Regions from separate parts of the Amycolatopsis sp. cmx-4-83 genome, predicted to be linked through region 2. Evidence: riboswitches for the same ligand, from Rfam matches in the RefSeq annotation. Region 2 holds a riboswitch; the other holds the start of a gene.

Region 1 (14,278 bases), on a different contig from region 2:
CGGTGACCAGCAACAGGTCGCGTTCTTGCGCTGCGTCGACCCAGTGTTCGAGCTGACGGGCGGCCGATCCAAGTCCCAACAGACCAGTGCGTCGAACTCGCCGGCTTCGTACGCGGCGACCAACTGGTCGTACTCGGGGCGGGACTTGTGTCGACGGCATGCCATCCGCGCTGGTCAGCGACGCGTAGACAGTCCGCCCGCTGTCGTTGAACAGCCAGCTGCTCGCCAGCCGCGTCTAAGCTGACTCGTAGGTAGATGGCGCAACGACGGGTTGTTGCCACACTTCAAGTGTTCGCGGCGACGTGGTCGAGTTCCGCTTCAACGTCTGACGCACGCCTGGTGAGCAAGAACTACTGAGTGTTGCTTTCATTCGGCGCAGGGTATGCTGCGTCCAATGAAAGCTTCGCCGAGTTTGCTGCCTTTGCTGCGTTCGCGCATGCAGGGCGAGCTGCTGGCGCTGGTCCTGCTGCACCCGGAGCGCGAATACAGCATCACCGAGCTCGCCGAGGCCTGTGGTGTCACGCCGACGGCCGTGCTGCGCGAGGTCGAACGGCTCGTGAGTGGCGGCATCCTGGAAGATCGGCGAGTCGGCCGGAGCCGGCTTGTCAAAGCCCGCACGGACACCCCGCTCTACCGGCCGTTGAGCGAGGTCATCGCGGTCACCTTCGGGCCGCTGCCGCTGCTCGCCGAGGCTTTGTCGGGTCTGACGGGTGTGCACGAGGCCTACATCTACGGGTCCTGGGCCGCGCGCTACCGCGGCGAACCGGGCCCGCCGCCCGGGGACGTCGACGTGCTCGTCGTCGGTTCGCCTGACCCGGACGTGCTCTTCGACCTGGCTGAAGGCGTGTCGCGCCGGCTGGGCCGCGAGGTCAACGTCCACCGGATCTCGCCGGCCTCGTGGGCGGCAGGCAGCACGGATCCGTTTATCGTCAGCGTGCGTGAGCGTCCGCTGGTCCCGTTGTCCCTCGACCAGGAGCCATCCCGATGACCCCGTGGAACCAAGGGCGCGCCACGATCGACGCGCTCATCGCGCGCGGTTCGGATCCGGAAGGCGCCTACACGCTGGCGTACGACGGCGCCCGCCGGGCTTTGGCGGCCATCCTGCAGAACCAGGGCCTGCGTGCGACGAGCCGCGGTGGCCACATCGCCGTCTACGAAGCGGTTCTCGCGCAGCTCGATCCGCCGCTGGGGCCGCTTCTGCGTCCCTTCAACCGGATGCGGGTTCGGCGCAACGAAGTCGCCTACCGTTCTTCCGAGGCACCTTCGGTGACTGCTGAAGATGTGACAGCCGACGTGGCGAAGGTCGAGGACCTCATCGGGGTCGCGGAGAAGGCGATCCCGAACATGTCCCGCTACTGATGGTGAGCCGCCCGCTCACGCGGAACGAGCGCGAGACCCTGGAAGTCCTTCTCGCGGGGGACTTCCCGGGCGCAGCCGAACTGCGGGCGCAAGCCGTCACGGCCCGGGTGACCGGAAGCTGTGGTTGCGGGTGCCCGACCGTCGATCTCGAAGTCGATGCGGACGCGCCCACGTTCGAGGTCGCCGAGCGGGTGGCGGTCGAAGCCGACGTGCCGGGCGGCGGGCTCATCGTGTTCGTCGACGAAGGCCGGTTGTCGGCGCTCGAATACTGGACTGTCGAGGACGAGCCGCCGGCCGCGTTCCCGGCACCGGAAGAGATCCGTTGAAAACGCCGCCGCTCGAGAAGTCAGAGCGGCGGCGCGGGCGAACTCAGCCGAGCAGGCCCATCAGGGCGATGGTGATCAGCACCACCGCGGGGGCGAGGGCGTTGATCCAGGCACGCTGTGCGGAGGTGAGGGTGGCGGTGCTGTTCATGGCGTTTCCTAGGGCCGAAAACCGATGCTTCCGCCCTGCTCAGCGCGCTGATCTTGGCCTTCGTTAGCGGCTGTGATCGAACTCACCGGCATCCGGGTGACGGCGGCCCTTGGCGGTGAACCAGAGCACACCGCCGGCTGCCGCCACCATCGTCGCGAATGCTGCTGTGCCGACCACGATGGCCTGGGTCATGTCCGTCTCTCCTAGCAAAAGTCGTTTACCGAGAGACGTCGAACCGGTGAAAAAGTGCACTCAGAGTAACCAGGATCACAACGCCGAAAGCACCGAGTCGATCTCGGCCGCCAGGGAGAAGTCCTTCGCCGTCAGGCCGCCCGCCGAGTGCGTGCTGAGGCGGAACGTCAGGGTGCGCCAGCGGATGTCGATGTCCGGGTGGTGGTCGGCCGCCTCGGCGAGGACCGCCACCCGGTCCACCACCTCGATCGCCTGGGAGAACGAAGCCAGCTCCACCTCCCGGGAGATCACCGCTCCGGTACGCGTCCAGTTCGCGCCCAGTCGTCCGTCGGCCTCGGAGTCGCTCAAGATTTCCGTCATGTCTCCATGGTCGTCCGTCCTGGACTACGCTGCACGGTTGCCACGGGAGTCCGGTCAGCCGGGCTGAGAGGCGGGTCACCCCGCGACCGTTCGCACCTGACCGGATCATGCCGGCGAAGGGAGGGCTTCCTCTCCTCGTCCGGCGAAGTGCAGGAGGGGTAGATGAAACGCAGGGCTGTTCGCGCCGCGACGGCCATCGCCGTCGTCAGCGTCGTCGCCGCGGGGTGCTCGCTGTCGGACGGCGACGGTGGCACGCAGCAGACGCCCACCGTCACCCTCGTGACGCACGACTCCTTCCTGGCGCCGCAGGAGGTGCTCGACGCCTTCCAGAAGCAGTCGGGCATCAAGATTTCCGTGCTCAAGCAGGGCGACGCCGGATCGCTGACCAACAAGCTCGTGCTGACCAAGGCGAACCCGGTCGGCGACGTCGCGTACGGCGTCGACTCGACCTTCGCCTCGCGCGCGCTCTCCGAAGGCGTCTTCGAGCCCTACACCAGCCCGGAAGCCGACCGCGGGCCGCAGCGCTACGCCGTCGATCCCGAGCACCGGCTCTCCGCCGTCGACGTCGGGGACGTCTGCGTCAACGTCGACACGAACTACTTCGCCACCAAGGGGATCCCGGCGCCGTCGAGCTACGACGACCTGGCCGACCCGAAGTACAAGGACCTCCTCGTCGCCGAGGACCCGGCCACGGCGTCGCCCGGGCTCGCGTTCCTCCTCGGCACCATCGCGAAGTACGGCGAGTCCGGCTGGCAGGGCTACTGGACGAAGCTGAAGGCCAACGGCCTCAAGGTGGTCAGCGGCTGGGAAGAGGCCTACACCAAGGACTTCTCCGGCTCCGCGGGCAAGGGGCCGCGGCCGATCGTCGTCTCGTACGCGTCTTCGCCGGCCGCCGAGGTCGGCGACGACGGCAAGCCGCGCACCAAGGCGCTGCTCGACACCTGCTACCGCCAGGTCGAGTACGCCGGCGTGCTGGCCGGCGGCAAGCAGACCGAGAGCGCGCGCAAGGTCGTCGACTTCCTTTTGTCGCAGCAGTTCCAGGCGACCGTCGCGGCCAACATGTACGTCTACCCGGCGCGCCAGGGCGTCGACCTGCCCGCCGGCTGGGCGCAGGTCGCGCCGCTGCCGCAGAAGCCGCAAGCGCTGACGGCGGACCAGGTGCAGGCCGGCCGGGAGAAGTGGATCGGCGAATGGCGCACGCTCGTGCAGTCGTAGCTCCACCCCGGACCGCCCGCGGACTCGGCTTGGCGCTGCTCGGGCTGGCCCCGATCGGGTTCCTGGTGGTGTTCTTCGCCTGGCCCGTGCTGGCGATCATCGGGCGCGGGTTCGCCGAGGGCGGGCTCGACGTCGTCCTCGGCGACGCGCGGACCTGGCAGCTGGCCGGCTTCACCGTCGCGAGCGCGGCGGCGTCGACGGTGGTCGCCGTGGCCGCCGGGCTGCCGGTGGCGTTCCTGCTGGCCCGGGTGGAACTGCCCGGCGTCGGCCTGGCGCGGACCCTGGTGCTGGTGCCGTTCGTGCTGCCCACGGTCGTCGTCGGGCTGGCGTTCCGGGCGCTCTGGCCGGACGGCGGCGTGCTGCCGATCGTGCTGGCCAACGCCTTCTTCAACGTCGCGGTCGTCGCGCGCACGGTCGCCGGGCTGTGGGCGCGGCTCGATCCGCGGACGACCGACGCCGCCCGCGCGCTCGGTGCGTCCCCGTGGCGGGCCTTCCGCTCGGTGACGCTGCCCGCGCTGGCCCCGGCGGTCGCGTCCGCCGCGGCCGTGGTGTTCCTGTTCTGCGCCACCAGTTTCGGGGTCGTCCTGATCCTCGGCGGCGCGAAGTACCGGACGTTGGAAACCGAGATCTACCTGCGCACGGTCGACCTGCTGGACCTCTCGGGCGCGGCGGCGCTGTCGGTCATCCAGTTCGCGGCCGTGGTCGCCGCGCTGGTGCTCGGCGGGCTGGCCCGGCGGCGCAAGGACGGCGCCCGGATCGGCTCCGGCGGGCCGCGGCGGCCGAGAGGCGGCGAATGGTGGGGCGTCGGCGCGGCCGGCGTCGTGCTCGCCCTGCTGCTGACGCCGATCGTCGCGCTGCTCGCCGAGTCCGTGTCCACTGAGGACGGCTGGAGCCTCGCCGGGTACCGGGCACTCACGAGCACCGGCGAGAAGGGCGCGCTGCAGGTGTCCGGTTGGGACGCCGCGGTGAACTCGCTGAAGGTCGCGATCGACGCGACGCTGCTCGCGATGGCCGTCGGCGTGCTCGCGTCCGTGGTGCTGGTGGCGCTGCGGCGGTCGCCGTCGAAACCCGCGCGCGGGCTCGGGGAAACCATGGACGCCGTGCTGATGCTGCCGCTCGGCGTGTCCGCGGTGACCGTCGGCTTCGGCTACCTCGTCACGCTCGACGCGCTGCCCGGCGACCTGCGGACGTCGCCCTACCTCGTCCCGCTGGCCCAGGCGCTGGTGATCACGCCGCTGATCGTGCGGATGGTGCTGCCGGTGCTGCGCTCGGTCGACGTCCGGCTGCGGCAGGCCGCGTCGACGCTCGGCGCGAGCCCGCTGCGCGTGTGGCGCGAGATCGACCTGCCGCTGGCGCTGCGCCCGCTGGTCGCCGCCGCCGGGTTCGGCTTCGTCGTGGCGCTCGGCGAGTTCGGCGCGACCAGCTTCCTGGCCCGGCCGACGGCACCGACGCTGCCGGTGGCGATCGCGTCGCTGATGGGACGGCCGGGGGAGCTCAACAACCAGATGGCGTACGCCGCGTGCGCGCTGCTGATGCTCGTGACGGTGCTGGCGGTCGCGCTGATCGACCGGCTCGGACGCGGCCGGGTGGGAGAGTTCTGATGGCGTTGTCGGTGCGGGACCTGACCGTCCACTACGGAACGTTCGCCGCGGTGCGCGACGCCCGCCTGGACATCGCGGACGGCGAAGTGCTGGCCCTGCTCGGCCCGTCGGGGTCGGGGAAGTCGACGCTGCTGCGCGCGATCACGGGGCTCGAACCGGGCGCGCGCGGTTCGGTGAGCTGGGACGGCGAGGACCTCGGCGCGGTGCCGGTGCACAAGCGCGGCTTCGGGCTGGTGTTCCAGGACGGCCAGCTCTTCGGCCACCGCGACGTCGCCGCGAACATCGCGTTCGGCCTGCGCATGCACGGCGTGCCGCGCGCGCAGTGGGCGCCGCGGGTCGCCGAGCTGCTGGCGCTGGTCGGCCTGACCGGCTTCGAAAAGCGGCGCGTCACCGAGCTTTCCGGCGGCCAGGCCCAGCGGGTCGCGCTGGCCAGGGCGCTGGCACCGGAGCCGCGGCTGCTGCTGCTCGACGAGCCGCTGTCCGGATTGGACGCCGGGTTGCGCGAGCAGCTGGCCATCGACCTGGCGGAGCTGTTGCGGCGCAGCAAGATCACCGCGCTGCTGGTCACGCACGACCAGGAGGAGGCGTTCACGCTCGCCGACCGGGTGGCGGTGCTCGACGCCGGGGAGGTCCGGCAGGAGGGCGCGGTCCGGCGCGTGTGGCGCAACCCGGCCGACGACGACGTGGCCCGCTTCCTCGGGGTGACGACGTTCGTGGACGGCGTCGCGGCGGCCGGTGTGGTGCGCACGGCGCTGGGTGACGTCGCACTGCCCGATGCGGACGACGGTCCGGTGCGGCTGGGGCTGCGGCCGCACGCGCTGCGGGTCGCGGACTCCGGCGTGGCAGGAGAAGTGTTCGCGGCGGTGCACCGCCGCGAACACTCACGCCTGGTGGTTCGCCTCGAGGAATCCACTGTGGACGCCGTCGCGCCCGCGACATCGGACCTGCGCGCCGGGGACCAGGTGCACCTCGCACTGGACCCCGACGGGCTGGCGGTGGTCGGGATTCAGCCGTCGCGGGTCGAGAGGCGTGCGTAGGCCAGCGACAGCCCGATGACGATGTAGCACACCGCGCGCAGCGCGCCTTCGCCGAGCATCTGCGTGCCCATCGGGTCCTGCAGCACCTCCGCCGGTGCCATCGACCAGTTCTGCGTCAGCAGGAACGGGTGCAGCCAGTCCAAAGAGGACAGGAACCCGAGGATGGTGAACACGATGTCGGTCGCCAGGACCGACGCCACCACCAGCATCGGGTGCTCGGTCCAGCTGGAGATCGCCAGCGCGACCGCGCCGACCGCCCACAGCTGGAGCACCACCCAGCCCGCCACCAGCAGGATCCGGGCCAGCGCGCCGCCGAGCGACAACGTCGTGCCCGACAACGTGAACAGCGAATCCGTACCGTTGATGATCAGCCCGGTCACGACGCCGGTCACGCACATCGCGAGCACCGAGACGACCGACACGGTCGCGACGCCGAACGCCTTCACCGCCAGGAGCCGGCCGCGGCCGACCGGGGCGATCAGCCAGCCGCGCAGCGTTCCGTGCGCCGTCTCGCCGGCGATCGCGTCCGCGCCCGCCATGGCCGAGGCCAGCGGGAGCAGCAGTGCCAGCGACATCACGATCGCCGCGATCGGCAGGACGAACGCGTTGTTGACCGCGGACGCCAGCAGCGCGCCGCCGCCGTCGTCCGGGCCGCCGCCGCTGCCCGGCTGGTCGTCGACCAGGGTCAGGCCGATGCCGATGATCACCGGGATCAGGGCCAGCAGCCCGAGCACGGCCAACGTGCGCGGCCGCCGGAAGATCCAGCGCAGCTCCGCGGCCAGCAGCCGGGGCAGCGGCACCGTGTCGTGGCCCGTGCGGGCCGCCGGTGCGTCGAGTACCGCGGTCATTCCGCCCCCTCCGTCAGCCGGGCGAACAAGTCTTCGAGCCCGGTGCGCGCCCGCGTCGCCTCGTGGACCGCGACCCCCGCGCCCACCAGGACCTGCAGCACCCGCGGTGCTTCCGCCGCCGTCAGGTCGACGCGGACGCCGTCCGGCGTCAGCCGGGCGCCGATCCGGTTCTCCCGCAGCACTTCCACCGCCTGCTCCGCGTCCGGCGTGCGGACCAGCAGGGCCGCGTTCCCGGACTCCAGAAGCTCCGCCAGCTCACCCTGCGCGACGACGTTCCCGCTCTGCAGCACGGCGACGTGCGTGCAGGTCGCTTCGACCTCGGCCAGCAGGTGCGACGACACCAGCACGGTGACGCCCTCGGCGTGCAGCTCGGCGACGATCCTGCGGATCTCCCTGGTACCAGCGGGGTCGAGGCCGTTGGTCGGCTCGTCGAGCACGACCATCTTGCGCGGCACGAGCAACGCCGAAGCGAGCCCGAGCCGTTGCTTCATGCCGAGCGAGTAACCCTTGTACCGGCGGCGCGCTGCGACCGTCAGCCCGACGCGCTCCAGCGCGGAGTCGACGGCGGCGGGGATCCCGGCCGAAGCCAGCCGGGGTTCCGCGGCGGCGAAGCGCAGCAGGTTGTCGCGCCCGGACAGGAACGGGTGGAAGCCCGGCCCCTCGACGAGCGCGCCGACGTCGGGCAGCGCGTGCGCGGCGGCGTCCGGCATCGGGCGGCCGAGCAGCTCGACCTCGCCCTCGGTCGGCCGGACCAGGCCGAGCAGCATCCGGATGGTGGTCGTCTTGCCCGAGCCGTTCGGCCCGAGCATCCCCACGACCGCGCCCTGCGGGATGTCGAGGTCGACGTGGTCGACCGCGACCGTGCTGCCGTACACCTTGCGCAACCCGCGCGTGCGCGCGGCGAGCGGGACCGCCGGGGCGGACGCCTCCGAAGAGACGTCCGCCCCGGACTCCACAGCCGTGCTGGTCACTTCTGACCCAGCGCTTCGTAGAGGACCTGCTCCGGCACCGCACCGGCGGCGAACCGGCCGTCGTCGGTCAGGACCGCGCTGCCGACCTTCGTGGTGACGAGGTAGCCGCTGCCCCAGGCGCCGTCGACCTTCTTGGCGAACCGCTCGAGCAGTGCCTTCGGGTCGGCCAGCGCACCCTTGCGCTCGCCCTGGGCCTTCGGCGCCGCGTTCAGCGCGTCTGCCGGGACCTTGCCGGTGACGACGGTGTCCCAGCCGTCGCCGACGACCTTGACGTCCTGCTTGGCCTGCTCGGCGAGGTCCTTGTGCTGCTGGTCGACCGTCGGCGTCTTCTCCTGCACCTTCGCGCCCTTCGGCGGGGTGAAGGTGAAGAGGTCGGCCGGCTGCTGCGTGAACCGGATCTCGCTGAACGCGACCTCGAGCGCCGGCGTCGACGTGCCGTTGCTCAGCACCGACACCCGCAGCGGCATGCGCGTCTGCGAGTCGACCGCGACGCGGATCTCGCGCAGCAGCGTCCGCTCGGTCGGCTTCGGCGTCAGGACCAGCTCGTACGCGGGGCGGTCGGCGACGGTCGCGGTGCCGTCGACCGATACCGTGCTGCTCTCGCGGACCTTCGCCAGCAGTTCGGTGGACGCCGTGACCGGGTCGGGCGTCTTCTCGCTGCCCGCGCCCTTCTGCTTGGCCACGTCGGCCGGGATGGTCACCTTGGTCGCGGTGTTGGTCTTGGAGCTGTAGTCCCAGACGGTCGTGCCGTCGTGGACCACGGTCTCCTGGCTGGCCCCCTGCGTGACCGCGAGGCGGCTCTTGCCGGCGCCGTCGCTGAAGATGTGCGCCGAGTCCATGTTCAGCGCCGACGCGCCCGGCACCGCGTTCCCCACCGCGGGCAGGCCCAGGTCGTTGCTCACCTTCACGGTGCCGTCGAACGCGCCCGGCTTCGCCTTGACCACCGACTGGACCAGCTCCTCGGCGCTCACCTGCGGCAGCGCCGGCTTGTCGTCCGCGCTGGCCGGCATCGCGACGAACGCGAGCCCGCCGGCACCGAGCGCGGTGCCGACGACCGCGGCGGTGATGCCCTTCGTCTTCGGTTTCATGCGTCTCTCCCTGTGGTGTTCCCGGGCCGAGTGTGCCCGGTTCCCTGGCCACGACGCTTCCCTCTCGAGGCTGAGATACCCCTGAAGGTTCTCCCTCCCTGGCTGAGATCGTGCTGAGAGCCGCCGCACGACCTGCGCGAACCGGTCATGATGAACCTCGTGAAACCTCGGGTGCTGGTGGTCGACGACGAACCGGGCGTGCGGAAGGCGCTGCAACGCGGGTTGCGCGCGGAGGACATGGACGTGGTCACCGCCGTGGACGGGCCCACCGGGCTGCAGCTGGCGAGCACGGGCTCCTTCGACGTCATCCTGCTCGACATCATGCTGCCGGGCCTGTCCGGCTACCGCGTGCTGGAGCGGCTGCGCAAGGACGGCGTCACGACGCCGGTGCTGCTGGTCTCGGCCAAGGACGGCGAGATCGACCAGGCCGACGGCCTCGACCTCGGCGCCGACGGCTACCTCGTCAAGCCGTTCTCCTTCGTGGTGCTGGTCGCGCAGGTCCGCGCGACGCTGCGCCGGGCGGGGCCGGACGCGAGCCGCGGCACGCTGCGGCTCGGCGCGCTGGCCGTCGACCGCGGGCTGCGGCAGGTGCGCTGGAACGACGAGGAGGTCGGGCTGAGCCCGCGGGAGTTCGCGCTGCTCGAAGTCCTCGTCGGGCGGGCCGGCACGGTCGTCACGAAGGACGAGCTGCTGCGCGCGGTCTGGGGGGAGGAGCAGGCCGTGACGCGCAACCTCGTCGAGGTCTACGTCGGATACGTACGACGTAAGTTGGACGCGGTCGGCGCGGGCGCGCTGCTGCGGACCGTGCGCGGGCACGGTTACCTGGCCTCGGACGCGCAGCTCGACGAGGTCATCACCCCGTGATCGGCTGGTGGCGGGGCCGGTCCCTGCAAGTGCGGATCACCCTGCTGGCCGCGACGATCACCCTGGTCTGCCTGCTCGGGCTGGCCGCGCTGGCCGCGTCGAACCTGTCGCCGCTGCTCATCGGCTCGGTCGACCGCGAGCTCTCGAGCGCGCTCGGCCCGGCCGGCGCCGAGGTGGGCGCCGGGCGGCCGCTGTCCGGCGCGGCCCCGGTGACGCTGCGGGTGCTGGACACCGCGGGCGCGCCGGTGGACGGCGGGACACCCACCGGCCTTACGGTGTACGACATCTCGACGCTCAAGGCGGGCCAGCCGGTCCAGCGCGACGGCGCGCGGTACCTCGGCGCCGTCGTGAGCGCGCCGGACGGGGCGCAACGGCTGGTCGTGGCCGGTGCGGGCCTGGTCGGGTTCTCGGCCGCGGTGCACTACGGCGGGGTGTGGCTGGTCGTCGTCGCGTCGGTCGGCGCGCTGGTGGCGGGCTTCGCGACGTGGCTGGTGGTGCGCCTGTCGCTGCGGCCGGTCGCGCGCATGCGGGGTTCGGTGCGGGCGCTGCCGCCGGGCGCGCGGCTGGCGCTGCCGGACTCCCACGACGAGCTGCGCGCGCTCGCGGAGGAGTTCAACGCGCTGCTGGAACGGCAGGAGCAGGCCGCCGAGCGGCTCCGGCGGTTCACCGGCGACGCGGCGCACGAGCTGCGCTCGCCGGTCGCGTCGATCCGCGTCCAGGCCGAGGTCGCCGTGACGAACCCGGATCCGGAGCTGTCGCAGGAGACGCTGTCGGACATCCTCACCGAAGCCGAGCGGCTGTCGTCGCTGCTGGACGGGCTGCTGTCGCTGGCGCGGTCGGACGCGGGGGAGGTACCGCCCGCTGCGCCCGTCGAGCTGGTGAGCGAGGTGCGTTCGGCGGTGGCCCGGCTGCCGGCGGAGGCACCGGAGACGCGGGTGAACACGGCGGTGGCGCAGGCGTGGGCGTCGTCCGCGCACGCCGAGGTGGAGCTGGTGCTGGACAACCTGCTGCGCAACGCCTGCCGCTACGCGCGCGGGGAGATCGTGGTGTCGGTGCTGGCGTCCCGCTCGACGGTCCGGGTGGTCGTCGACGACGACGGCCCGGGCATCGCGCCGGAGCACCGCGAGAAGGTGTTCGACCGGTTCTACCGGATCGCCGACGACCGGGCCCGCTCGTCCGGCGGCACCGGGCTGGGGCTGGCGATGGTGGCGGAGACGGTCCGGCGGCGGGGCGGCCGGGTGCAGGTGGGCGAGTCCCCGGACGGGGGAGCGCGGTTCGTGGTGGTCTGGCGCGCGGCTACCGGTCGTGAGTGAGAAACAGGGTTGGAACACTGTTTCCCACTCACGACCGGCCACGAGCGGGAGTGGGGCTTCCGGGTAGATTCCGGGGCTGTGAACGGTGTGATCGTGGGTGCCGCCCTCGTGCGTGACGGGAAGCTGCTCGCCCAGCAGCGCGCCTGGCCCGCCGACCACGCGGGACAGTGGGAGCTGCCGGGCGGCCGGGTCGAAGCCGACGAGTCCGACGCCTTCGCGCTCGCCCGGGAGTGCAGCGAGGAGCTCGACGTCGTGATCGAGGTCGGCGCGCGCGTCGGGGAGGACGTCCCGCTGCCGGGCGGGAAGGTGCTGCGCATCTACGCCGCTTCGCTCGTTTCACCCGGCGGGGAGCCGCGGGCCGTCGAGCACCGGGCCGTGCGCTGGCTCGGGCCCGACGACCTCGACGACGTCGACTGGCTGCCCGCCGACCGGATCCTGCTCCCGGAACTGCGCGCGCTGCTCAGTTAGCGCCGATCATCCGCAGCGCCGCGTCGAGCCGGTGGGAGCCCCGCTCCCGAGCCCGTTCCGCACCCGCCTTGCGGACCCGGTCCAGCTCCGCGACGTCGTCGAGCAGCGTTAACGCTCGTTCACGCAGGGGTCGCAGCTCCTCGATCACCGCGTCGGCGACGGCGTCCTTCACCGCGCCGTACGACGTGAACTCCTCGGCCAGGTCCGCCGGCGAGCCGCCCCGGCAGGCGGCCAGGACCTCCAGCAGGTTCGCCATCCCCGGCCGGGTGTCCGGGGCGTGCACCGGCACCGAACCGCCGTCGGTGACCGCCCGGCGGATCTTGCGGCGGACCTGGTCCGGCTCGTCCAGCGCGAACACGACGCCGGCCGCGTCGCGCGTCGACTTCGACATCTTGCGCGTCGGGTCGGTGAGGTCCTTCACCCGCGCGCCCGCCGGCGGGAGGACCGCCTCCGGGATGGTGAAGACCTCGCCGTACGTGCTGTTGAAGCGCTTGGCCAGTGCCCGCGTCAGCTCGACGTGCTGCCGCTGGTCCTCGCCGACCGGGACCTCGTGCGCGCCCTGGAGCAGGATGTCCGCGGCCATCAGCGCCGGGTAGGTCAGCAGCGACAGCCGCACCCCGGCCTGGCCCTTGGACTTTCCATCCATGCCCCCGCCGCCACCCTCAGCGGAGGCGCTGCGCGCCGCTGATTTTTCTTTGAACTGGATCATCCGCGCGGCCTCGCCGTAGTTGCAGGTGCACTCCAGGACCCACGTCAGCGCCCCCAGCTCGCGGGCCAGGTCGGACTGGACGAACACCCGCTCGGGATCGATGCCGGCGGCGATCAGCACGGCGAGCTGCTCCCTCGCCAGTGACCGGAGTTTCGCCGGGTTGTGCGGGGTCGTCATGCCGTGCAGGTCGGCGACGAAGTACAGGTCGTCCGCGCCGCCCTCACGCGCCCAGCGGCGGACCGCGCCGAGGTAGTTGCCGAGGTGGACGTGACCCGACGGCGTGATCCCGGACAGCTTGCTCATGTGTCTTCCTTTCGGGGAGGGACCACCCCGGAGAAGGCACGAAAAAAGGCCGCCCGTCCGGGGCGGCCGCTGGTGATCAGCGCAGGACTAGACGGCCGCCGAGGGCGGCCACCAGCTGGACGTCTGCGCGTGCATGCGGCGAGCATAGGCGCGAAGGGGCTTGCGGGTCTACCGTCCAACCATGTATGTCGTCCTGCTGAACTACACGGCCCCGATCGAGCAGATCGACCTCGCGCTCCCGGACCACCAGGAATGGCTGAACAAGCAGTACGAACACGGCCACTTCCTCGCGTCCGGGCGGCGGAACCCGCGCGTCGGCGGTGTGATCATCACGCGTCCGCTGAACCGCGGGAAGCTCGACGCCATCCTGGCGTCCGACCCGTTCTGCGTGCAGCACCTCGCGCAGTACGAGGTCATCGAGTTCTCGCCGACCAAGACCGCTCCGGAGCTGCGCTTGCTCAACGAAGCGGTACCGCACTAGGCGGCCAGGTCCTGCTTCGCCTTCTTCAGAGCCAATACCGGGCACTTCTTGCAGCGCGGCTTCGACCGGCAGCACTTCTTCTTGACCTTGCCGGCCTTCATCAGCTTGCGCACGACCTTCCTGGGGTCGTCCGGCTGCTTCTTGCCCACGCGCACGCACCTTCCGGATCGGCGAGGTCACCGGGTCTCCACATTAGGTGAGGCTAACCGATCTGGGGGCGTGGGGCTGCTCACAAACGCGTGGAAGGTATCCTTGGTGAGGTCCGCGTGTGACCAGAGCCGGTCACGGGATGCCTGACGGCTTGCGCGGCCACCCACACCTTTGAAGTTCAGGAGTCTTCGCGTGCCCGCAGCCAGCGCTACCGTCGAAACCGGCCGGCCGACCGGTAAGACCCGGCCCGACCTGCGCAACGTCGCGATCGTCGCCCACGTCGACCACGGCAAGACCACGCTCGTGGACGCGATGCTGCGCCAGTCCGGCGCCTTCGCCGAGCGGGCCGAGCTCGTCGACCGCGTGATGGACTCGGGGGAGCTCGAGCGCGAAAAGGGCATCACGATCCTCGCGAAGAACACCTCGATCCACCGCCAGACGCCCGAGGGCTCGGTGACCATCAACGTCATCGACACCCCCGGCCACGCCGACTTCGGCGGCGAGGTCGAGCGCGGCCTGGCCATGGTCGACGGCGTCGTCCTGCTGGTCGACGCCTCCGAGGGTCCGCTGCCGCAGACCCGCTTCGTGCTCCGCAAGACCCTCGAGGCCCGCCTCCCGGTGATCCTGCTGGTCAACAAGACCGACCGGCCGGACGCCCGGATCTCCGAGGTTGTCGAGGAGACCCACGACCTGCTGCTCGAGCTGGCCAGCGACATCGAGGACGCCGACCACGACGCGATCCTCGACCTGCCGGTCGTCTACGCCTCCGCGCGCGCCGGCAAGGCGAGCCTGGAGCAGCCCGCGGACGGCGAGATCCCCGAGAGCGAGAACCTCGACCCGCTGTT
Region 2 (14,278 bases):
ACCGGACGCCGGAGACGAGCCGCTCGCCCTCCTCGGTCGCCTTCGCCAGCCACGCCCGGCGGTCGACCGGGTCGGACTCGCGGCTGACGTAGCCGGCCTCGACCAGGGACGCGATGATCCGCGACATCGTCGCCGCGGCGACGCCCTCCTTGGCCGCGAGGTCGCCGAGGCGGAGCTGGCCGGAGTTCACGAGCGTCGCCAGCGCCGAGATGGCACCGTGGCCCGGTCCCGGCACACCCGCCTGCCGCAGGGACCGCGACAGCCTGCCGACGGCCAGGTACAACCTGCCCGAGACGTCCTGGACCGATGTGCTCGTCACGGCTGGCTCCTTCTGCCCTGCCCCGCCGCGGGTGCGCCGGAAAGTGCCGTCCACCTTACGGGCTCGCGGTGCGCGTTCGGCGTGAAGCCACTCTGGTGTTGTACCGGGGCTTCGCCCCGGGCCCGGGGGCGCCGCCACCCGGAGCCCCCGAAAGCAGCAGTTCACCGGGGTGGACTCGACGCTTTCGCCCAGAAGCGCTGCGGCACCCGCCCCGCCGCGCGGGCCAGGTGACCGGCGACGACGGCCGCACGCATCGCCGAAGCCATCCGCTCCGGATCGGCCGCCCGGGTGACGGCGGTGGACAGCAGGACGGCGTCGCAGCCGAGCTCCATCGCCAGCGTCGCGTCCGACGCCGTGCCGATTCCGGCGTCCAGGATCACCGGCACGCCCGCCCGCGAAACGATCAGCTCGATGTTGTGCGGATTCCGGATGCCGAGGCCGGTGCCGATCGGCGCGCCCAGCGGCATCACCGCGGCGCAGCCCGCCTCTTCCAGGCGCAGCGCGAGCACCGGGTCGTCGTTCGTGTAGGCGAACACGGTGAACCCGTCGGCGGCCAGCCGTTCGGCCGCGTCGAGGGTCTCGAACGGGTCCGGGAGCAGCGTCCGGTCGTCGGCGTGCACTTCGAGCTTGATGAGATCGGTCTCCAGCGCTTCCCGCGCGAGCTGCGCGGTGAGCACGGCTTCGGCGGCCGTCCGGCAGCCCGCGGTGTTCGGCAGCAGCTCGATGCCGAGCTTCTTCAGCAGTTCGAGGACACCGGAGCCGCCCTCGGCGTCGGCGCGGCGCATCGCGACGGTGGTCAGCTCGGTGCCGGAGGCGACCAGCGCGCGTTCGAGCACGGCCAGGTTGGCCGCGCCGCCGGTGCCGATGATCAGCCGGGACGACAGCTTGGCGGTGCCGATGACCAGCGGTTCTTCGTCCACTTCAGCCTCCCTGGACGGCGGTGAGCACGTCGACGCCCGCACCCTTGGGCACGACGGTGGCCGCCCAGTCGCCCCGGCGGACGACGACGCCGTCGACCGCGACGGCGATCCCGGGCCGCGGGCCACCGGACGCGTCGAGGACGTCGGCGACGGTCGCGCCGTCCGGGAACTCCGTCCACTGGCCGTTGAGCTTGATCTCCATCACACGTGCTCCTTCTTCTGCAGCCGGGCGGGCGAAGCCGCTTCGACGCCTTCGGGCGGCTCCTCCCCCTCGAGCCAGGCGACCACGGCGGCCGCGGTCACGGGGGCCATCAGCAGGCCGTTGCGGTGGTGCCCGGTGGCGGCGAAGACGCCGTCGTCCAGGACACCGATGTAGGGCAGCACGTCCCGGCTGGCGGCGCGCAGGCCGGCGGCGGTCTCGACCAGCTCGTACTCGGTGATCGCGGGGAAGACGCGTTCGGCGCCTTCGAGCAGCTCGCGCACGCCCCGCGCGGTGACGGCCCGGTCGAAGCCCGCTTCGTACTGCGTGGCGCCGAGGACGAGCTCCTGGTCGCCGCGCGGGACGAGGTAGATCGGCCGGCCCTCGACGACCGCCCGCACGGTGTGCGCGGGCGGCGGCAGGCAGCCGCGGCGGGGCTTCAGCCGCAGGATCTCGCCCTTGAGCGGCCGGACGGCGCCGGCCAGCCGCGGGTGCAGCCGCCCGGTCCACGCGCCCGCGGCGAGCACGACGGCTTCGGCGTCCGGCAGGCTCTCGACGCGCTCGCGCACGAACCGGACGTCGTGGTTGACGCACGCCGCGTAGAGCGCGTTGAGCAGTTTCCGGTTGTCCACGGCCAGGTCGCCGGGCACGTGGAGTCCACTTCGGACGGACCCGACGCCGGGTTCGAGCCGCTTCGTCTCCCGCCCGGTGAGGCGCTCGGCCGCGCGGCCGATCGAGTGCAGGTAGCCGGCGAGGATGTCGAGGTGCCCGGCGTCGGCGCTGTCGAACGCGACGACGAGCGTCCCGTGCCCGGTGAGACCGGGGTCGACGCCCTCTTGTCCGAGGTCGCTCGCGAAGCCCGGCCAGCGTTTCAGCGACGCTTCGCCGAGGCTGAGCACGTCTTCTTCGCCGGGCCAGGCCTCGGTGACCGGGGCGAGCATGCCACCGGCCAGCCAGGACGCGCCGCCGCGAGCGGGCTCGGGATCGTGCACGGTGACGTCGTGGCCCGCCTTCGCGGCCCGCCACGCCGCGGACAGGCCGATCACGCCGCCGCCCACCACTGCCAGGTTCGTCATGGGATCACGCTCCCTGCGCCGGCATGACCCGGATCAGGTTCCACGGTCGGAGCGGCAGCTCCCTCTCAGCCCGTGCCTCGGGCTCCCGTGCGGACCCGTCCACCCTAACTCCCGGGGTACGGTCGCCGCTATGCCCGCCCTCTCCGGTGACAAGATCCGCGCCCGCCTCGACGCCGCGCGCCTGTACCTGTGCACGGACGCCCGCACCTCCCGCGGCGACTTGGCCGCGTTCGCCGACGCGGCCCTCGCCGGCGGCGTCGACGTCATCCAGCTGCGCGACAAGACCGGCGGTGCGCCACTGGAGGCCGCGGCCGAAATCGCGGCGCTGGAGGTGCTGGCGGAGGCGTGCGAGCGCCACGGCGCGCTGCTGTCGGTGAACGACCGCGCGGACGTGGCGCTGGCGGTCGGCGCGGACGTGCTCCACCTGGGCCAGGACGACATCCCGGTCCCGCTGGCCCGCCGCATCCTCGGCGACGACGTCGTGATCGGCCGCTCGACCCACTCCCTCGACCAGGCGCTGTCGGCGTCGGCGGAGCCCGGCGTGGATTACTTCTGCACGGGCCCCTGCTGGCCGACGCCGACCAAGCCGGGCCGCGACGCACCGGGCCTGGACCTGGTGCGCGCGGTGGCCGGCTGGGCCCCGGAACGCCCGTGGTTCGCAATCGGCGGCATCGACGGCGACCGGCTGCCTTCGGTGCTGGACGCGGGGGCGTCCCGCATCGTCGTCGTCCGCGCGATCACCGAGGCCGAGGACCCCGCCGAGGCCGCCCGCGCGCTCCGCTCCCACCTGGTCTGACCGCAGTCACGCGGTGCTCGACGCGAGGGCGTCCCGCATCGTCGTCAGCCACTCGCGCCCTTCGCTCCCAGCTGGCCTGACCACAGTCACGACGTCGGCGTGGCCGCGCCCCCTGACTGGTGGGCGGGGTCGTCGTGGCCGGGTCAACGACGATCGGCTGCCTTCGGTGCTCGACGCGAGGGCGTCCCGCATCGTCGGCCGCGCGACCACCGAAGCCACCCGAGCCCTCCGCACCCACGCGGTCCGACCGCAGTCACGGCGTCGGCGTGGCCGAGGTCAACGACGACCGACTGCCTTCGGTACTCGACGCGAGGGCCTCCCGCAACGTCGGCCGCGCGACCACCGAAGCCACCCGAGCCCTCCGCTCCCACCTGGCCTGACCACAGTCACGGCGTCGGCGTGGTCGCCGCCCCCTGGCTGGTGGGCGGGGCCGTCGTCGCCGGGGCCGAGGTCGACGGCTGCTGCGTCGACGTGCTCGGCGTGGTCGTCGGCGTCTCCGACGAGGTCGTCGGGGCCGTCGACGTTTCCGGCGGGGTCGTGGTCGTCTCCGTCGGGGACACCTGGGTGTCGCTGGTCCCGGTGGTCGGCGTCGTCGACGGTGTGGTGTCGGTGTGGCCGCCACCGCCGCCGAAGATCTTGCCGATGCTCGTGCCCGTGCCGCCGCCGATCCGGGCGCCCGTCGCCGACTCGAGGCCGACGATCGCCAGGATCGCCACCGCGAACGCCGCCACGCTGGTGCCGATGATCAAGGGCCAGCGCAGTTTCCGCAGCCGCGAGGGCCCGTCCTCGGCGGGCTTCTCCAGCTGCACCGTCGGCTGGTCGGTAATCGGAATTTCCACCTCGGCCGGCACGTCCGGCGCGGGTCCCCGCCGCCGGATCCCCGACGTCGCCAGCACGCGGGCCTTCGCCGCCGCCTCGCGCGTGCGTTGCAGCGAGCGCAAGTACAGCTCGCCGCCGACCGTCGACACCACGCTCGCCACGCCCGCGCCGACCACCGTGCCCGCCACGCCGAGCGTCGAGCCCAGCAGCGCGGCGGTCACCGCCGCGAGCGCCGCCGCCAGCACCTGCACGATCCGCAGGCCCGGCTTTTCCTCCGTCTTTCCTTCGGAAGCCGCTTCGTTCTCCTTCGTCATGATCCCGATCCGAGTAGTCCGTGTTCTCCCCTTGTCCAACGGTTAAGGCGCGCGAGGAACTCCCCGCGTTGCCGCGGCGTGAGGAGTACCACTCCGTCTGTCCACAGTAGACACTCCCATCCGAACGATTTCTTGACATACTCGGCACATGGAACTGGTGACGATCTGCGACATCGAGGCCGCCGCGAAGCGCGTCGAAGGTGTCGCCGTGCGCACGCCCCTGTTGGTCCAGACGTGGGATCCCCGCGGCACCCTGTGGCTCAAACCCGAAAGCCTGCAGCCGATCGGCGCGTTCAAGGTGCGCGGTGCGTTCAACGCGATCGGGGCCCTCGACGACGAAGCGCGCGAACGCGGTGTCGTCGCGTACTCGAGCGGCAACCACGCGCAGGCGGTCGCGTACGCCGCGCAACGCTACGGCGTACCCGCGGTGATCGTCGTGCCGGACGTCGCGCCGCGGATCAAGGTCGAGGCCACCCTCGCGTACGGCGCCGAGGTGATCGAGGTGCCGATCGGCGAGCACGAGGGGAAAGCGCGTGAACTGGCCGCCGAACGCGGGCTGACCCTCGTCCCGCCCTTCGACGACGCGGCCATCATCGCCGGGCAGGGCACCGCGGGCCTGGAGATCGCCGAAGACCTGCCGGACGTCGACGTCGTGCTCGTCCCGGTCAGCGGCGGCGGGCTGGCGGCCGGCGTCGGCACCGCGCTGAAGGCCCGCTGCCCGCGGGCGCGCGTGATCGGCGTCGAGCCGGCACTGGCAGCGGATGCCGCCGACAGCCTCCGGCGTGGTGAGCTGGTCCGCTGGCCGCAGGCCGACCGCGCCCGCACGATCGCCGACGGCCTGCGCTCGCAGCCGTCCGAGCTGACCTTCGCCCACCTGCGCGAGGTCGTGGACCAGATGGTCACGGTCTCCGAGGACGAGATCCGCGAGGCCGTGCGCGTCCTGGCCCGCCAGGCCCGCCTGGTCGCCGAGCCCAGCGGCGCGGTGACGACGGCCGCGTACCTCTTCCACGCCGGCGAGCTGCCGGCCGGCAAGACGGTCGTCCTGGTCTCCGGCGGCAACGCCGACCCGGCGATGTTCGCGGAGATCCTCGCGGGCTAGGAACCGGCGACCGGGGTCCCGCCGCCGCGGACGTGCGTCGGCGGGCCCTCGACGCCGCAGTGGTAGCACTCACCCAGGTGGGGGCACTCGTCGTCGGGCTTGAGCGGCGACGGCGGAGCCGGTGGCTCCAGGACGCCGTTGTGGATGCCCAGCGCGATCAGCCCGCCCGCGATGGCCAGCGCCGCGCAGATGACCAGCGCCGTCCGCCAGCCCGCCGTGAGCGCCACCGGGTCGGCGTACGCCTCGCCGGTCAGCCCGGCCGCCGCGGGCAGCACCGCCACAGCCAAGAGCCCGCCGGAGCGGGCGATCGCGTTGTTGACGCCGGAGGCGACGCCGGCGAAGCGGTCCGGGGCCGCGGCGAGCACCGTCGCGGTCACCGGGGCCACCACCGTCGCCAGGCCGAGCCCGAACACCACGACCGCGGGCAGCACCGTGCCGAAGTAGGACGCCCCGGGCGCGATGCGCAGCATCAGCAGCATGCCGACGCCTACGACGATCGGGCCGACGACCAGCTGCGTGCGCGGGCCGATGCGCTGCGCGAGCGCGCCGGAGCGCCCCGACAGCAGCAGCATGACGACCGTGAGCGGCAGCCCCGCCAGCCCGGCGGCGGTCGGCGAATAGCCGAGCGACACCTGCAGTTGCATGACCAGCAGCATCATCACCCCGCCGAGCGCCGCGTAGACGACGAACGTCAGCGCGTTCGAGAGCGTGAACGTCCGGTCGCGGAACAGCGACGGCGGCACGAGCGGTTCCGCCGAGCGGTGCTGGAGGAGGACGAACGCGGCCAGCCCCGCGATCCCGAGCAGGCCCGCGATCAGCACGATCGGGTCGCCGATCCCGCGTCCCGGCGCCTCCACCAGCGCGCCGGTCACCCCGGCGAGGCCGACGGCGCCGAGCGCGGCCGCCCCGAAGTCGGGGTGGCCGGTGGCCTCCGGGTCACGCGATTCGGGGACGAACTTCCGCGCCATCAGGACCACGGCGATGGCGATGGGCACGTTGATGAGGAACGCCAGCCGCCACGACCAGACCTGCACGAGGAACCCGCCGAGCAGCGGGCCGGCGGCGGCCGCGATGCCGCCGAGCCCCGACCAGGCGCCGATCGCGCGGGCGCGGGCGTCGTGCGCGAAGGACGACTGGAGGATCGCGAGCGAACCCGGCGTCAGCAGCGCGCCGCCGATGCCCTGCAGGATCCGGGTCGCGACGAGCATCTCGGTGGACTGCGCGGCGGCGCACAGCCCCGAGGCGACGCCGAACCAGACGACGCCGACGAGGTACGTGCGGCGCCGCCCGTACCGGTCGCCGAGCGAGCCGGCGACGAGGATGAGCGCGGCGAGCGCCAGCAGGTACCCGTCGAGGATCCATTGGAGCCCGGCGACCGAGGCGTTGAGCTCGGTGCCGATGCGGGGCAGGGCGACGTTGACGATGGTGCCGTCGAGCATCGCCATGCCCGACCCGAGGATGGTGGTGGCGAGGACGCCGCGCGCGGCGTGCGTCCCCCACCGGATCCCGGTGTCTTCGGTGGCAGTCACGTGCTCACTCCACCGCGCCGGTGATCCCCCGTCAACCGGGCCCTACGGCAGCAGCGTCGTGACGAACTTGTACCGGTCGCCGCGGTAGACCGAGCGGGCGAACTCGACCGGCTTGCCGTCCGTGGCGAACGAGTGCCGGGTCAGCATCAGCACCGGCATGCCGACGTCCGCGCCGAGCATTTCCGCTTCCTGCGGCCCGGCGAGCGAGGTCTCGATCGTCTCTTCGGCACGTTCGAGTTCGACCCCGTAGTGCTCGCGCAGAACGGCGTACAACGAACCGCCCGCGGAGACGTGCTTGCGCAGTCCGCGGAAACGGCCGAGCGGGAGGTGGGTCGTCTCCAGCGCCATCGGCTGGGAGTCCGCGAGTCGAAGGCGTCGAAGGCGAAGGATTTTCGCGCCGGTGCGGATTCCGAGGAGCTTCGCGAGGTCACCCTCCACCGGCAGCTCTTCGACTTCGAGGAGCTTCGAAGAAGGCTTCAGGCCCTGCTTGCGCATGTCCTCGGTGTAGGACGACAACTGCAGCCGCTGCGCGAGCTTCGGCTCGGCCGCGAAGGTGCCTTTTCCCTGCACACGGTGCAGGCGGCCCTCGGCGGTCAGGTCCGCCAGCGCCTGGCGCACGGTGGTGCGGGAGACCGTGAACTCCCCCGCGAGCGCGCGTTCGGTCGGGATCGGCGACCCCGGCGGGAGGACGTCCAAAAGGTCGAGGAGGTGCTGTTTCAATGCCCAATACTTGGGCTCGCGCTGCCCGCGCATCCCGGCGACGGTACCCGCCTCGCCCGTGGTGGTGGTCTCCAACATGCCCGACTCCCTATGCCTTCCCTCATCACACGCCACGTCCCCGTATGAAACGTACCCTTTTCCACCGACGGCCCGCCCCACTAACATTGGTCTAGACCTGACCGACGCCGCCTGAGTCCGGTACATAATGCCGGAGGTGGAGAGGAAAATGATGACCCAACAACGGCCCGGCGAGCACATGGCCGCGGAGATCGCCCAGCAGCCGGACGTCCTGGCCGGTCTGGTGCAGCGTCAGTCGGAAATCGCCGAAGTGGCGGAAAAGATCTCACAACGGCCCCCGCGGTTCGCTTTGCTCGCCGCGCGTGGATCGAGTGACCACGCAGCGTTGTACGCGAAGTACCTGATCGAGGTACTCCTCGGCCTTCCGGCCGGTCTGGTTTCCCCGTCCACGGCGACGCTGTACGGCGCGCGACCCGATTTGCGGGACGTGCTGTTCGTCACCGTCAGCCAAAGCGGCGGGTCGCCTGACCTGATCGAGGTCACCGAAACGGCGCGGCGCCAGGGCGCGCTGACCGTTTCCGTGACCAACACCCCGGACTCGCCGTTGCGGGCGGCGTCCGAACTCGGCATCGACATCGGCGCGGGTGTCGAGCAGGCCGTCGCGGCGACCAAGACGTACTCCGCGACGCTGATGGCGCTCTACCTGCTCGTCGACGCGGTGCGCGGCGGCAAGGCGGCCGACGCCGAGAAGATCGGCGAACTCGCGCAGCAGACCCTCGAGGGCGCCACCGAGGGCGTGCAGCGGGCGGTCGACCGGTACCGGTTCGTGAACCGGGTCCTCACCGCCGCCCGCGGCTACTCCTACGCGACCGCGCTGGAGGGGTCGCTCAAGCTCGCCGAGACGAGCTACCTCGCGGCGCGCGCGTACAGCGGGGCCGACCTGCTGCACGGCCCGGTGGCGGCGGTCGACGACCAGACCGCGGTGCTGGCGGTGACCAGCGCCGGGCACGGCGCCGAAGCCATGCGCGACGTCGTCGACGCGGTCGGCAAGCGCGGCGCGGACGTCGTCGCGGTCGGTTCGGCGTCCGCGGACACCCCCGCGGCGCTGCGGATCGACGTCCCGCAGACCGTCGAAGAGCTGGCGCCGATCCTGGAGATCCTGCCGATCCAGCAGATCGCGTTGGGCCTCTCGCTGGCGCGCGGCGGCGACCCGGACAACCCGCGCGGCCTGCTCAAGGTGACCAAGACCCGGTGACCTCCGCGATCGGCGTCGACGCCGGCGGCACGTCGACCAGGGCCGCACTGGTCGACGCCGCCGGCGTCGTGCTCGGCACCGGGCGCGGCGAAGGCGCCAACCCCAACGCGCACGCGCCGGAGGTCGCCGCGGGCCGGATCGCCGGCGCGATCACCGCGGCGCTCGGCGACCGCGACCCCGGCACCGTGCGGGCGTGCGTCGTCGGCATGGCCGGGGTCAGCAAGCTGAGCGACCCGGCGGTGGCGTCGGTGTTCGAAGCGGCGTGGGCGCGGATCGGGCTCACCGGCGTGGTGCGGACCGTCGCCGACGCCGAAGTGGCGTACGCGTCGGCGACGTCGGCCCCCGACGGGACGGTCTTGGTCGCCGGTACCGGTTCGATCGCGGGCCGGATCCGCAAGCGGCGCCTCGCCGGCACCGCGGGCGGCTACGGCTGGCTGCTCGGCGACGAGGGTTCGGCGTTCTGGCTCGGCCGCGAAGCCGTCCGTTCCACTTTGGAGGCTCTCGGCCGCGGCCGTCCCCTCGAAGGACTGCCGTCGGCGGTGCTCGCCACCGCGCTCGGACCGTCCGGTTTGGACGTCCGGACCGACGCCGGGCGGCTCGCCGCGTCGCGCGCGCTCATCACGGCCGCCAACGCCGAGGCGCCGGTGCGGCTCGCCCGCTTCGCGCCGTTGGTGAGCGCGGCGCACGACGCCGGCGAGCCCGCGGCCCGGGAGATCGTCGGCCGCGCGGCCGAGTTGCTCGTCGCGAACGCCCTGGCCGCGCGCGAGCCCGGCGAGTCGACTCCGGTCGTGCTCGTCGGCTCGGTGCTCACCGGGGACAGCCCGGTCGGCGCGCTCGTCCGCCGCGGGTTGGCCGGCCTCGAGGTGCTGACCAGCTCCGATGGCGTGCTCGGTGCGGCGTGGCTGGCCGCCGTGGACGCCTTCGGCGAAGGCGCGCCGAGACCCGCTCCACCAGCGGATTGAGCGAAACGCGGGCCGAAACCGCGAAAACGTCGACTGAACCCGGGTCGGCCGGGTACCGTAGGCAGTGGCCCCCGGACCCTCCCCCCTCGCCGGGGGCCGCCTTATGCCCTGGGTACGTCGTCCGAGCTGGTCTCCGGCGTCAGGCGCAGGCCGGGGTGCTCCGGTGGCAACGCCCGGTAGAGCACCCACCCGCTCACCGCGACGGTCAGCGCGACCAGCGGCCACGACAGCACCGTGCGGGCCACGCCGAGCGCGACGACCTGACCGGCCCACCACAGCAGGCCGTAGACGACCACGCGCAGCACGTACTGGAGCACCCACACCCAGCTGGCCCGTGAATACGCCTTGAGCAGCACCGCGTCCCGGCGCCAGCGCGCCTTCTGCCCGAGCAGCAGCCCGACGACGACGCCGAGCAGCGGCCAGCGCACCACGATGCTGGCCGCCCACAGCAGGGCGCTGGCCACATTGGACATCAGCTGCAGCAGGAAGAAGTCCTGCGCGCGTCCGGTGTGCAGGGCGATCAGCGCGGCCGCGACGACGGCGGCCAGGCTGACCACGAGCGCGCGGATCTTGCCGCCCCGGACGACCCGGTAGACCCCGAGCGCGAGGGCGACCGCGATGGCGGCCCCGGCACCCCAGGCGACGGACTGCCCGGCCACGAGCCAGCCGACGACGAAACCGGCGGGCGGGACGCTGGCGTCGAGCGCACCCCGGCGGCCGCCGAGGATCTGCGCGAGCGACTCACGGGGTTCTCCGGACACCTCTCCAGCCTGCCGGAAAGCCCCCGGGACGCCGCAAGCAGGGAGATCTTCGCCACATCGGGTGCCGGGTTTGCCTCTTGGTGTGCTGTTTCACGGCATGCCGAAGGTGAAGACTGCGTAATAAGGGAGCGGAGAAGGCCGACAAGATAAGACACTGTTACCCCGGGCTGAACAGCCGGGGGTGGCGCGGGGGTTGGACCCCGATGGTTAGTTGTGGTGTACAACTACATGTCGGGGAGTCGGTCGCAGGGATGGGGAAGGGGACCCAACGTGTACGGAATCGACAGCTATGTAGCCCTAGGAGACAGCTTCACCGAGGGCCTCAACGACGCCTTGCCGGACGGCTCGTTCCGCGGCTGGGCCGACCGGCTCGCGGAGATCCTGGCGGCGGGCCGGGCGGACTTCCGGTACGCGAACCTGTCGCTGCGGGGCAAGATGCTCGACGAGATCATGGACGAGCAACTCCCGATCGCCCTGGAACTGAAGCCCGACCTGGTCACCCTCTGCGCGGGCGGCAACGACATCATCGTGCCGGGCGCGGACGTCGATGCGGTGGCGGAGCGCCTGGAGGAAGGCGTCGCCAAGCTGCGCGAGGCGGGCATCCCGGTGCTGATGTTCAACGGCCCGGACACGAAGGTCCTGTCGGTGATGTCGGTCCTGCGCGGCAAGGTGGCGATCTACAACACCCACCTGTGGGCCATCGCCGAGCGCCACGGCGCCCGCATGGTCGACCTGTGGGCGATGGCCCCGCTGCACGACCGCCGGGCCTGGAGCGACGACCGCCTCCACTTCTCCTCGGACGCCCACCGCCGCATCGCGTGGAAGTCCGCGGAGGTCCTGGGCATCCCCGTGGAGGGTGATTGGCGAGAGCCGTGGCCGGCGGAGGCGGTCCCGAGCCGCTGGATCGACTCGCGGCGCTCGGACCTGACGTGGACGAAGGTGCACCTGCTCCCGTGGATCCGCCGCCAGCTGCGCGGCGAGTCGATGGGGGACGGGCTGTCACCGAAGCGGCCGCAGCTCGCGCCGTTGGCTCCGCTGACGCCGCTGCCCCAGATGGACGTGCTCGAGGTGCCGGACAACGCTCAGCAGGCCAGCTGAGGGGTTCTCGGTTTGCCCGTGGGGGCGGGCCAGGCTTCCTGGGCGGGTTTTCGGGGTGGCCCGGAAGTCGCGAATGACTCATTGGGGGCGCCTGGGGTCCCGAATGAGTCGTTCGGGACCTCTCTAGCGTCGCGCGGGACTCGCCCGGGTCTCGGCCAGCACAGCCCGCCCCAGCACAGCCCGCCCCAGCACAGCCCGCCCCAGCACAGCCCGCCCCAGCACAGCCCGCCCCAGCACAGCCCGCCCCAGCACAGCCCGCCCCAGCACAGCCCGCCCCAGCAGAACCCGCCCTCCCTGGGGGCCACCCCGTCGTCAGCCTATCCGCCGCCACCGACGGAAAGTGCTCGCTCGATCACGAACCCCGAAGTTGTCCACATGTCGACTTGCCTGGGGACAACTTGTGGACGGACCGCCCCGGCCGACTCGCCAACCCGCCGCACCGGGCCTACCCTCCCCTTATGTCCGGTCGGCGTCGCTGGATCCTGCTGGTCCCGATCGCGGTGCTGGTCACGGCGCTGCTCGCGGGGATCGTGACCTGGGCTCAGGCCGGGAGCGTCCAGCGTGATCTCACCTCCCGCTCGCAAGCCGCGCTCGCCGCCGCCGGGTTGCCCGCCGGGAGCGTCACCTTCGACGGCCGGGACGCCACCCTCACCGGCTTCGCGCCCGGCCAGGCCCTCCGCGCGCTCGAAGTCGTCCAAGGGGTCGACGGGGTCCGCGCCGCCAAGTTCGAGGGCGACGTCGTGCCGGTCGCCCCGAGCACGAGCCCAGCACCGCCGCCGAGCGCGGCCCCCAGCAGCAGCACCCCGCCGCCGCCCACCACGACGACCACCGCGCCGCCGCCGACCGACAAGGCCGGGGTGCAGGCCGAGATCGACCGGATGCTCGCCGAGGCGCCCGTGACCTTCGTGCCGGACACCGCCCGGCTCACACCCGAAGGGGAACAGGCCGCCCGCGGCATCGCCGTCGCGCTCGCCAAGTCGCCGGAGACCTTCCGCTACCGCGTCACCGGGCACGTCGGGCGCGGGCCCGGCGGCGAGAGCGCCGCGCTGAAGCTGTCCCGCGACCGGGCCCGGGCCGTCGCCCGGATCCTCACCACCAACGGCCTCACGACCAAGCGCGTGACCTACCGGGGCCTCGGCGACACCCGGCCGGCCGACGGCGGCGAAGAGGACCGGCGGGTCGAAATCACGGTCATCTGAAGGGGTGGTGCCGATGTTGTGGCTGTTCGGGCAGATCTGGCTGTGGCTGATCGTCGCCTTCGCGCTCGGCGCGCTCACCTCGTGGCTCGTCCTGCGGATCCCGAAGCGCGCCGAAGCACGGGAAGCCGTCGAAGCGCCGTACGAGCCGGAACCCGAGCCGCGGTACGACGAACCGCTCGCGGCCGAGCAGACGCAGTTCATCCCGGCCGCCTGGACGCAGGGGCCGCCCCAGGAGCACCACGAGGCCGACGACGAGCCCGAGCCCGTCGGCCACCGCGAAGGGCACCTGCCGCTGCCGCCGCAGCGCGGGGCCGAGGCCGAGGACTGGCCGACCGAGGAAGAACCGGCCTGGCCCGAGAGCGAGGAGGCCGCCCCGCGGTGGCCGCAGCAGCCTGGGCGCGGTGGCTGACACCCATCCTGGTAAATTCGGCTACGCACTGTGAGCGAGGCTGAGGAGGGAGTGGCGTGGCGCTCCCCCATTGGACTGCGCAACAGGTCCTGCCGCCGGGCCGCCACGCGGGCGACCTCGCCGACGTCTACGAGCGCCTGGTCTTCGACGCGCCGCACCAGAACGAGCGCGAGATCCTCTTCAGCGCGCTCAACAGCTACCTCGGCGTGGCCCGCCGGATCATGCCGTCCGGCCGCGCCTGGATCGGCGGCGAGCTGATCATCCGCACCGCGCACCCGCCGCGCAGCCTCGACGTCGTCCTCATCCCGGACGAGTGGGGCGCGCTGAAGCGGCTCGACGACGCCGGCCGCTCGGCGCTGTACGGCCTGCTCACGCTGCGCGGCGTCATCGTCGGGCAGCCCGCCATGTACCTCGACCAGGTGCAGCCGGTCGGCGGCATGCTGGACGGCTTCCTGTGCCGCCCCGGCGACGAGGACACCTGGGCCGAGGTCTGGGCCGAAGGCGGCAGGGGCTACCCGGAGATGATCTGGTGAGGAACGAGTTCCGGCGCATCGCCGACGAGATCCCCGGCGGCACGTGGCTCGACGACCTCGCGCGCGCCTCGGCGATGGCGGCCAACGCCAAGTTCGAGCGGACGTCCCGCTCGCCGCTGCTGCACGTCTCGGTCATCGGCGAGCAGAGCATCGACGCCTACACCTTCTCCGACATCAGCCGGGCACTGCAGGACGCGACCGCGAAGATCGGGCACATCATCCGGAACCCGTCCGGCGAGGTCACCCAGGTCC

Evidence for each region. A riboswitch is a leader RNA that binds a small molecule or an ion and turns the genes downstream of it on or off. The one in region 2 is predicted to bind thiamine pyrophosphate.
Region 1: another riboswitch for thiamine pyrophosphate. It lies ahead of ACLJQM_RS18640 (thiamine ABC transporter substrate binding subunit); the one in region 2 lies ahead of thiO (glycine oxidase ThiO).

Annotation. Positions count from the first base shown of each region.
Region 1 covers NZ_JAEBEF010000005.1:590,348-604,625, reverse strand. Annotated here, with positions in the region: gene ACLJQM_RS18670 (hypothetical protein) at 1-244, shown strand, start outside; gene ACLJQM_RS18665 (ArsR family transcriptional regulator) at 437-988, shown strand; gene ACLJQM_RS18660 (hypothetical protein) at 985-1,359, shown strand; gene ACLJQM_RS18655 (hypothetical protein) at 1,359-1,685, shown strand; gene ACLJQM_RS18650 (hypothetical protein) at 1,897-2,025, opposite strand; gene ACLJQM_RS18645 (4a-hydroxytetrahydrobiopterin dehydratase) at 2,101-2,385, opposite strand; TPP riboswitch at 2,418-2,525, shown strand; gene ACLJQM_RS18640 (thiamine ABC transporter substrate binding subunit) at 2,548-3,600, shown strand; gene ACLJQM_RS18635 (ABC transporter permease) at 3,576-5,201, shown strand; gene ACLJQM_RS18630 (ABC transporter ATP-binding protein) at 5,201-6,238, shown strand; gene ACLJQM_RS18625 (ABC transporter permease) at 6,208-7,086, opposite strand; gene ACLJQM_RS18620 (ABC transporter ATP-binding protein) at 7,083-8,057, opposite strand; gene ACLJQM_RS18615 (LolA family protein) at 8,054-9,145, opposite strand; gene ACLJQM_RS18610 (response regulator transcription factor) at 9,293-10,009, shown strand; gene ACLJQM_RS18605 (sensor histidine kinase) at 10,006-11,322, shown strand; gene ACLJQM_RS18600 ((deoxy)nucleoside triphosphate pyrophosphohydrolase) at 11,401-11,790, shown strand; gene trpS (tryptophan--tRNA ligase) at 11,783-12,802, opposite strand; gene ACLJQM_RS18590 (YciI family protein) at 12,984-13,283, shown strand; gene ACLJQM_RS18585 (hypothetical protein) at 13,280-13,432, opposite strand; gene typA (translational GTPase TypA) at 13,626-14,278, shown strand, end outside.
Region 2 covers NZ_JAEBEF010000002.1:546,633-560,910, reverse strand. Annotated here, with positions in the region: gene ACLJQM_RS07715 (MarR family winged helix-turn-helix transcriptional regulator) at 1-319, opposite strand, end outside; gene ACLJQM_RS07710 (thiazole synthase) at 481-1,239, opposite strand; gene thiS (sulfur carrier protein ThiS) at 1,241-1,441, opposite strand; gene thiO (glycine oxidase ThiO) at 1,441-2,514, opposite strand; TPP riboswitch at 2,508-2,613, opposite strand; gene thiE (thiamine phosphate synthase) at 2,645-3,310, shown strand; gene ACLJQM_RS07690 (hypothetical protein) at 3,697-4,443, opposite strand; gene ACLJQM_RS07685 (threonine/serine dehydratase) at 4,592-5,542, shown strand; gene ACLJQM_RS07680 (MFS transporter) at 5,539-7,071, opposite strand; gene ACLJQM_RS07675 (GntR family transcriptional regulator) at 7,114-7,869, opposite strand; gene ACLJQM_RS07670 (SIS domain-containing protein) at 8,018-9,064, shown strand; gene ACLJQM_RS07665 (N-acetylglucosamine kinase) at 9,061-10,026, shown strand; gene ACLJQM_RS07660 (DUF3159 domain-containing protein) at 10,128-10,787, opposite strand; gene ACLJQM_RS07655 (SGNH/GDSL hydrolase family protein) at 11,058-11,885, shown strand; gene ACLJQM_RS07650 (OmpA family protein) at 12,344-13,084, shown strand; gene ACLJQM_RS07645 (hypothetical protein) at 13,098-13,493, shown strand; gene ACLJQM_RS07640 (DUF6932 family protein) at 13,550-14,026, shown strand; gene ACLJQM_RS07635 (hypothetical protein) at 14,023-14,278, shown strand, end outside.